Regions from separate parts of the Bradyrhizobium sp. SMVTL-02 genome, predicted to be linked through region 1. Evidence: predicted binding sites of a transcription regulator. Region 1 holds the regulator's gene; the other holds the start of a gene.

Region 1 (4,188 bases):
GGACAGCCCTTCGCCATAAAGACCGCCGCCGAATTCCAGCCGCATACGCGTCCGGTCGGGCACCCAGAGTTCAACGACGCGAATGAAGGTCTTCATCGAACGTCCGCCTCGAGCCTTTTTGGCAGCATCGGCCATTTGCTTGCGGACCGGACGTTCAAAATTCAGGCAAGGCAGCGCAAACTTCGTGCGACGAAGAGCTGCGGCAGGTGCTCCGGCGAAGGTATTTGCGAAGATACAAACCACACCATCTCGCCGGCCACGGCCGGCGATGGCGATTTCAATCATGGCCCCGACCTGCGAGCCCGAGGCAGCTAGGTCAGCCGATCGGCAGGCGCGTGACCGTCGGCCTGTCTGCGCTGGTCTGCGGCTTGTGCTCGCGCTCGCCGAGTGGCTGGGTCACCGGCAATTGCAGTACGGTTGCGCGCTGGCCTTCGACGAGCTGAGTCACCAGCACGTATTTCCCGTCGGGGAATTCGATCGCATCGTGATGGCGATCCGGAATGTGCGGATCGATCTTGCCGAACTTGCCGACGCGCGAGTTGATGGTACGCGTCCAGATCCAGCGATTGTCGTAACGGACGTTGTCGGCGAAGGCGAGCTCCGTTCCCGGCAGCAGGCATACCGCAACCGACATGTCGGCTTCGGAGGCGAAGCCGCGCGTCGAGGTGCCGCGGAAGGTTGTCGTGACGATCGTCTCGCCGACTTCGGCAGGACGCGTCGCGACGGCGTGCAGGCTGTAGTCACACATCGGGGTGCTCCTCATTCGTAAGATAGCGACCCGCGCCTCCTGTCGAGGCGCAGGCCTCTATCAGAGTGGAAGCATACAACGGTCTGCTGGGTTGTGGGCAAATCTGCGGCTTGGGTCCGCAGGATGCCATCACAATATCTTTTTCAGATGCATGAGGAACAAAGCCCGCTCCCGTGCATTGGGCGTGCTTCTTCGTCAACGGCCAGCAGGGGCCGACCAGCCCGAATACGGCCAAGCGGGTTGCGACGGCAGTGCAACGGCGTCGCGTGCGTTGCGGAATTGCTCGCGCGTCGCCGGCGTCGTCTTGCGGACATGATGCGATCGTGCGGCGGCGGCCGGTGACACTGACGTTGCGATCAGCGCCATCGTGACAGTGCTCAAGACGATCTTGCGCATGGTTGTCTCCCCGGTTTTCGACAGGCCCATAAAGCGATTGTGTGCTTTGCGCGGCGTGCGGAGGATCTAACGCGGGGCAGGTGGCCGGATAATCTGAGCAGAACCTGAAAGACTATCCAGCCGGAGCGGACAAGCGCTCAAGCGCGTGTCGAACGATCGCGAGGTCAAATCAGTACTTCCGGTACAAGCCGATCAGCTTGCCCTGAATCTTCACCCGGTTGGGCGGCAGGATGCGGACCTCATAGGCGGCGTTGGCTGGCTCGAGCGCGATCGAGGCGCCACGGCGGCGGAAGCGCTTCAGCGTGGCTTCCTCGTCGTCGATCAGCGCCACCACGATGTCGCCGGTGTCGGCGCTCTCGTTGCGCTGGATCAGCGCCATGTCGCCGTCGAGGATACCGGCTTCCACCATCGAATCGCCCCGCACCTCGAGCGCATAATGCTCGCCGGAGCCGAGCATGTCAGGCGGTACGCTGATGGTGTGGCTGCGGGTCTGCAGCGCCTCGATCGGCGTACCAGCCGCGATGCGGCCCATGACGGGCACGGCGACAGGACGCTCACCTTCGTCCGCGGGCGGGCTGGAGGTCGTGCGCACCTTGCCGAGATTGCCCTCGATGACGCTCGGCGTGAAGCCGCGGCGGTTGCCGGCGGCCGCTTGGAGCTCGGGCAGCTTGATGACCTCGATCGCGCGGGCGCGGTTGGGCAGGCGGCGGATGAAGCCGCGCTCCTCGAGCGCGGTGATCAGGCGATGGATGCCCGATTTCGAGCGCAGGTCGAGCGCGTCCTTCATCTCGTCGAAGGAAGGTGGCACGCCGCTTTCCTTCAATCGCTCGCTGATGAACCGCAGGAGCTCGTATTGTTTGCGCGTTAACATCTCGACCAAAATCCCCCGGTTGATGTCGTTCGATTCCGAGACGCTCAGTTCAGCGATAAGCCGCTGCATGCTCGAAACAAATCATGAACGGACACTATATGTTCGATACATGTTCCGCAACTGCTTAATTTACTGTGAACGCGACAAAGTTCGCGGACCGCGTGAGATGACAGCGCTCAGGCGGGCAGCAGCAGCACCTCGCAGACCGAGCCGGCTTCGGCCTTGGGCGCGAACGGCGCGCGTACGAGAAGTGCCTGTGCCGCAGCGAGATTTGCAAGCAGTGAAGAATCCTGGTGATCGACGGGAAGGGCGATCAGCGTGCCGTCGTCGCGCCGCTCCAGGCGCGCGCGGAGATAATCCTCGCGCTGGTCGTTGGCATTGAGGTCGCGGCCGAGCACGGCGCGCTCGCGGCGATGGTGAATCATGGTGCGGCCCGACAGCGCGCGAATCAACGGCACCATGAACAGGAAAGCGCAGACGTAGGATGACACGGGATTGCCGGGCAGGCCGATGACGCGCATCGCCCCTAACCGGCCGTGCATCATCGGCTTGCCCGGCCGCATCGCGATCTTCCAGAACGACATCGCGATCCCCTCGGCCTTGAGAGCCTGCTGGACCAGATCATGGTCGCCGACCGAGGCGCCCCCGGTCGTGATCAGGATGTCGGCGCCGCTCTGGCGTGCCTCGCGGATCCCGGCGGTGGTGGCCTCCAGCGTATCGGCGGCCACACCGAGGTCGATGGTATCGGCGCCCTCCTGGCGGGCGAGCGCGTGCAGGGCATAACCGTTGGAGTAGACGATCTGGCCGGGCCCGGGCGCTACGCCCGGTATCACCAGTTCGTCTCCGGTGGCGAGGATGGCGACCTTCGGACGGCGCTGGACGGGCAAATGCGGGTGATTCATCCCGGCGGCGAGTGCGAGATCGCGCTCGGTGAGCCGGGTTCCCTTGCGCAACAGCACGTCGCCCTCGGCAAAGTCGATCCCGGCGCGCCGGATGTGCCGTCCGGGAATTGCTGCTTCCTTGATCGTGATGCGCTTGCCGTCCGCGACGGTATCCTCCTGGATCACGACCGCGTCCGCTCCGGCCGGAACGACGCCGCCTGTGAAAATGCGGACCGCTTCGCCGGCGCCAACCAAGCCTGCAAACGGCCGCCCGGCCGCGACCTCGCCTATCACCGTCAGCTCAGAATCGATCGTCGCCGCGTCGGCCGCTCGCACGGCATAGCCGTCCATGGCCGACATCGCCTCCGGCGGCTGCGTGCGCCGCGCCGCGACGTCGCGGGCGAGCACGCGGTGGTAGGCCTGATCGAGCGAGATCGTCTCCTCAAGCAACGGCTCCGCGCCGGCAAGCACCGCGGCAAGCGCGTCAGAAACCGGCATCAAGGCCACGGCTGAAAACTCCTGCTGGGCACGTTCGGCAAATCGGCGGCCAGAGTTCTAGCCGAGTGCGGGCCCAGAGGCAAAACACTGGAGACGCAAGAGGATTCAACCTGCGCCATCCGCTCTGTCGTGAGGATAGACGTCAAATTCGCCGCGGCATGATCCGGAAGGCGAGACAGACCGGCACGAGGACGGCCATGGCAAGCACAAGAAGAACGAGCGCCACGGCCAGCATCGGTCAACTCACTGCCGGCGCGTCCGGACTGACGTCCGGCGCTTTGGGACCCTGATCCTTGTCGGCCAGCGGATCGGCCCGAGATTTCAGGTCGGCAGCCTTGCTGATCAGCTTGGCGGAGAGGTCGGAGTCCGAGGTGGTTCTTGCGAACTCGAGCAGGAGAGAGGCTTGCTTGGTGAGGTAGGATTTGCCCAGCACGTCGATCAGTCCAATTCCAATGTAGAAGTCCCAACGGACTCAAGAGTCCGAAGGGGCGCATTCCGTTCCCGGAACTTTGTACAAAAATGCACAAAGTGATTTGGTTCCGCATTTTTAGCAAAAAGTTCCGCGGAACGCCTTGCCGGAAGGCTGATCCGCTCAAATCCCCAGCTGCCTCAGCGCGTCGCCGACGTCACGGGGCGAGGTCACGTGCACTGTGGTCAATCCACGCGCCCGCGCCCCCCGGATGTTTTCTGCGAGATCATCGAAGAAGACGATGCGGTGCGCCGGTACGCCCATTGCCGCCACGACATGGTCGAAAGCCTCCGCGTCCGGTTTGCGCAGGCCGATGCTGGACGAC
Region 2 (4,188 bases), 120 kb from region 1:
CATCGTCGCCTTGTTCACCTGATACGGGATCTCGGTGATGACGATCGCCTCACGCTCTTTCCGGATCGTCTCGAAGTTGACCTTGCCGCGCATCACGATCGAGCCGCGGCCGAGATGGTAGGCGCTGCGGATGCCCTGGCGTCCGAGAATGATGCCGCCGGTCGGGAAATCCGGGCCCGGGATGATGTTGATGAGCTCGTCGATGGTCAGGGACGGATTGTCGATCAGCGCGACGCAGGCGTCGATCACCTCGCCGAGATTGTGCGGCGGGATGTTGGTGGCCATGCCGACCGCGATGCCGCCGGCGCCGTTGACCAGCAGGTTCGGGAACCGCGCGGGCAGAACCACCGGCTCCTTCTCGGAGCCGTCGTAATTGTCCTGGAAGTCGACCGTGTCGTCGTCGATGTCCTCGAGTAGCTTCAGCGCGATCTTGGTCAGGCGGGACTCGGTGTAGCGCATCGCCGCCGGCGGATCGCCGTCGACCGAGCCGAAATTGCCCTGCCCGTCGATCAGCGGCGCGCGCATCGAGAAGTCCTGCGCCATGCGCACCAATGCGTCGTAGATCGCCTGGTCGCCATGCGGGTGGTACTTGCCCATGACCTCGCCGACGGCACCGGCGGACTTCTTGTGCTTCTTGTCCGGGGTGTCGCCGCGATTGTTCATCGCGAACAGGATGCGGCGATGCACCGGCTTCAACCCGTCGCGCGCATCGGGTAGCGCACGCGCCACGATCACGCTCATGGCGTAATCGAGATAGGACTTCTTCATCTCCTCGTAGATGGAAACGGGGCGAATGTCCGAGGGATGCGCCGGCTGGTCGCCGGGCCTGTTGTCGTCGTCAGCCAAGGGGGAATCCGGTGAGTTTTTGTCTGCGAATCATATAGCGCATCGCACCCCTGATAACCACCCTTGTCGGTGCTTCGGGAAGCCTTTTTCCGACAGTTTTTCCAGTGACTTACGCCCTACCCGGCACCGCCCGGCACGAGACCGGAACAAGCGCTGCGAAACCGGCTCTCACGCCCCGAAAATCACCCGGTGCATGACGCGCCCGGGCATCAGCGTGAACAGGCCCGCCACCACCAGCGCACCGGCGAAGATGAAGGTCATCATCCGCCGGTGATCGGCGATGCGATGGGTGTGCGCCCGCCACACCGCCAGCGGCAGAACCACTAGGGTGAAGATCGACAACAAATGGATCGGGCTGAACGGCCCGATGAGGCGGATCTGGTGGATCCAGAACGACGAGGCGGCCACGACCAGCATCAGGACCACCCAGATCCAGCCGATCGAACGGTGCGGCAGCGTACCCTTGGGGGCGGAGAACTGGACGAGGCCGAGCACGAAGGCGGCCATGGCGGCAAAGGCGTGCAGCGGGATTGCAGGCGCGGCCTCAAGCAGCGGCGCAAGGCTCATGCGGGGCTCCCCCTCACAGGTTGAGCGCAACCTATGTGAACAGGATTAACATGAAGTCAATACGGTTCACATCGCGCCTCGCCAACGACTTGAGGCAGCGCGTGAGGCGAACTCGGAAAACCGAGCCGTGCGGGTCAATTGGTAAGAAGTCCCGCCGCTTCACGCGAGCAGGCAACATCCGGCAGCAACTGCTCACCTGCCTCAGAACGGGATATCGTCGTCCATGTCGCTGTTGCGGCCGCCGCCCGCGGCAACAGGACGGCGCGGCGCGCTGCTCACCGGACCGGAGGAGCCGAAGTCACCGCCCGGCTCGTCGCCGAAGCTACCGCCTCCGCCGCCACCACCGCGGCCATCGAGCATGGTCAAAGTCGAGTTGAAACCCTGCAGCACGACCTCGGTCGAATACTTTTCGACACCGCTCTGGTCGGTCCATTTGCGGGTCTGGAGCGCGCCCTCGATGTACACCTTCGCGCCCTTCTTCAGATACTGCTCGGCGACCTTGCAGAGCCCCTCATTGAAGATCACGACGCGATGCCACTCGGTCTTTTCCTTGCGCTCGCCGCTGTTCTTGTCGCGCCACGTCTCCGAGGTCGCGATGCTCAGATTCGCGATCGGCCGCCCGTCCTGCGTGCGGCGGATTTCAGGATCCTTGCCGAGATTTCCAACCAGAATGACCTTGTTGACGCTTCCCGCCATCGCCGCTCTCCACTCCAAATGCTGAATTCGTAAGACTGCATGCGCAGGACCGCACCGCGCCCCGCGGTTCTCTGCAATCTGTTTGACCCGACCCTATACGCTTGCGCGGACCGATCAGCCCATCAGCGCTCGGGTTATCCCCACATATAGCATCGCCTGCCGACTTGTTCGAGATTTGTTCTTTTCGGGTGGATGCGGAATATTGGACCCGGACGGTGCCTGAATGCCTCTAAAATGGCCCGGAACTTTTTCGGGTTCCCTAAATCATCGAAAACCGCTTAACATTCATCCAGTTACATCCACGCACTTGCCTTGAGACTGTTGCATTTCGGAGACGGACTCCGCCTCCCGATTGAGCTAGGGTTGCTTCGGAATGAGTTCATACGGGCGTCGCGCCTGATCGGCCGCTTGGGGGACCCTCAAGAAGCGGACCTTACCCGGGGAGACTGCAATGAATAAGATTTTAATTGGTACAATCGGTGCTGTGGCGTTGGGCCTGTCTGCTCCTGCCAGCGCGGCGGATCTGGCGGCGCGTCCTTACACCAAGGCTCCGCCGCCGGTGGTCGCGACCATCTACGACTGGAGCGGCTTCTACATCGGCATCAACGGGGGCTGGGGCTCCAGCCGCAATTGCTGGGACTTCGTGACTCCAGTGACCGGCACGCTGTTCAACGACGGCTGCCATGACGCAACGGGCGGCACGATCGGTGGTCAGGTCGGCTATCGCTGGCAATCGGCCAATTGGGTGTTTGGCGTGGAAGGCCAGGGCAACTGGGCTGATTTCAGCGGACGCAACATCAGCCCGACCGCGCCAGCTCAGCAGAACCGTACGCGGGTCGATGCCTTCGGCTTGATTACCGGTCAGATCGGCTATGCCTGGAATAACGTTTTGCTCTACGTCAAGGGCGGCGCTGCCGTCGTGGACGACAGATACGACCTCATCGTCGCGCCGGGCTTTGTGGGTGCTGGCACGACCTTCGGTTCGACCAGCGGAACACGCTGGGGCGGAACGGTCGGCGCGGGCATCGAATTTGGCTTCGCTCCGAACTGGTCGGTGGGCTTCGAGTACGATCACATCTTCCTCGGCACCCGCAACGTCGACTTCACCGCGGGCGGATTCTTCATTCAAACCGAACGCGTCCGTCAGGACGTCGATCTCGCCCTCGTCCGCTTGAACTACCGTTGGGGCGGCCCGGCGATCGCCAGGTACTGATCGCCAGCAAGTCTCGTCTGACGAAAGGCCGGCCTCGCGCCGGCCTTTTTGCTGTCTGCGAGCGAACAGGACGATCCGTCAGCGATTATGACGTTTTGCCCCTGTTGTGGCTTTTTGGGTACACAACTTGCGGCTTCGTTCGTGTAAGCACCACGCCAGTAGGACCACAGCGTCCGATGCCCTTCCGTTCACGGAAGGCAAGAAGAGAAACTGGGACTGGGATTTAAGTTGAAAATGAAGAAGGTTTTGTTGGCTTCGGCCTGTTTGTTCGCTCTGGCTGCCCCCGCGTCGGCGGCTGATCTCGCGGCCCGCCCGTACACCAAGGCTCCGGTGGCTGTGGCTTCGGTCTACAACTGGACCGGGTTTTACATCGGCGCCAACGCCGGTGGCGGCTCCAGCCACAATTGCTGGGATACGACCGCTGTTGTCGGCGTGGCCGTCCCGGTCACAGCTGAAGGTTGCCACGGTGCGACCGGCGCAATCGTCGGCGGCCAGATCGGCTATCGCTGGCAGTCCGCCAGCTGGGTGTTCGGCCTCGAGGCACAGGGCGATTGGGCAGACCTGAAGGGCTCGAACACCAGTTCGCCCGCCGCCTTGTTCCCGCTGGTGAACAACACCAAGATCGATGCTATTGGCCTCTTCACCGGTCAGGTGGGCTACGCCTGGAACAACGTGCTCTGGTACGTGAAGGGCGGCGCGGCCGTCACCCACATGGCCTAATCGCACGCGCGAGACTGAGGCAGAATGTTCTCCTCAGTGCAAAAGAGGAGCATGTGATGACGCTTTATGTTGGTTTGGACGTATCGCAAAAGGAAACGGAGATTTGTGTCATCGACGGTGACGGTCGGCGCACTTGGCGGGGCAAA

What was found. Region 1 encodes LexA, which represses DNA repair genes until DNA is damaged. Its sites were predicted from a motif close to TGTTCNNNNTGTGTTCNG; they were not measured.
Region 2: a site for LexA is predicted at 2,275-2,292, ahead of ACNJYB_RS20960 (single-stranded DNA-binding protein). Genes of this name have one in related genera too.

Annotation. Positions count from the first base shown of each region.
Region 1 is NZ_CP182469.1:4,563,333-4,567,520, reverse strand. Features, by position in the region: gene ACNJYB_RS21585 (GAF domain-containing protein) at 1-96, opposite strand, end outside; gene ACNJYB_RS21580 (hypothetical protein) at 317-748, opposite strand; gene ACNJYB_RS21575 (hypothetical protein) at 944-1,144, opposite strand; gene lexA (transcriptional repressor LexA) at 1,314-2,015, opposite strand; gene ACNJYB_RS21565 (molybdopterin molybdotransferase MoeA) at 2,192-3,403, opposite strand; gene ACNJYB_RS21560 (hypothetical protein) at 3,633-3,827, opposite strand; gene ACNJYB_RS21555 (HAD family hydrolase) at 3,987-4,188, opposite strand, start outside.
Region 2 is NZ_CP182469.1:4,440,267-4,444,454, forward strand. Features, by position in the region: gene gyrA (DNA gyrase subunit A) at 1-846, opposite strand, end outside; gene ACNJYB_RS20955 (DUF2306 domain-containing protein) at 1,015-1,413, opposite strand; gene ACNJYB_RS20960 (single-stranded DNA-binding protein) at 1,615-2,109, opposite strand; gene ACNJYB_RS20965 (outer membrane protein) at 2,561-3,322, shown strand; partial or broken gene ACNJYB_RS20970 (outer membrane protein) at 3,557-4,033, shown strand; gene ACNJYB_RS20975 (IS110 family transposase) at 4,099-4,188, shown strand, end outside.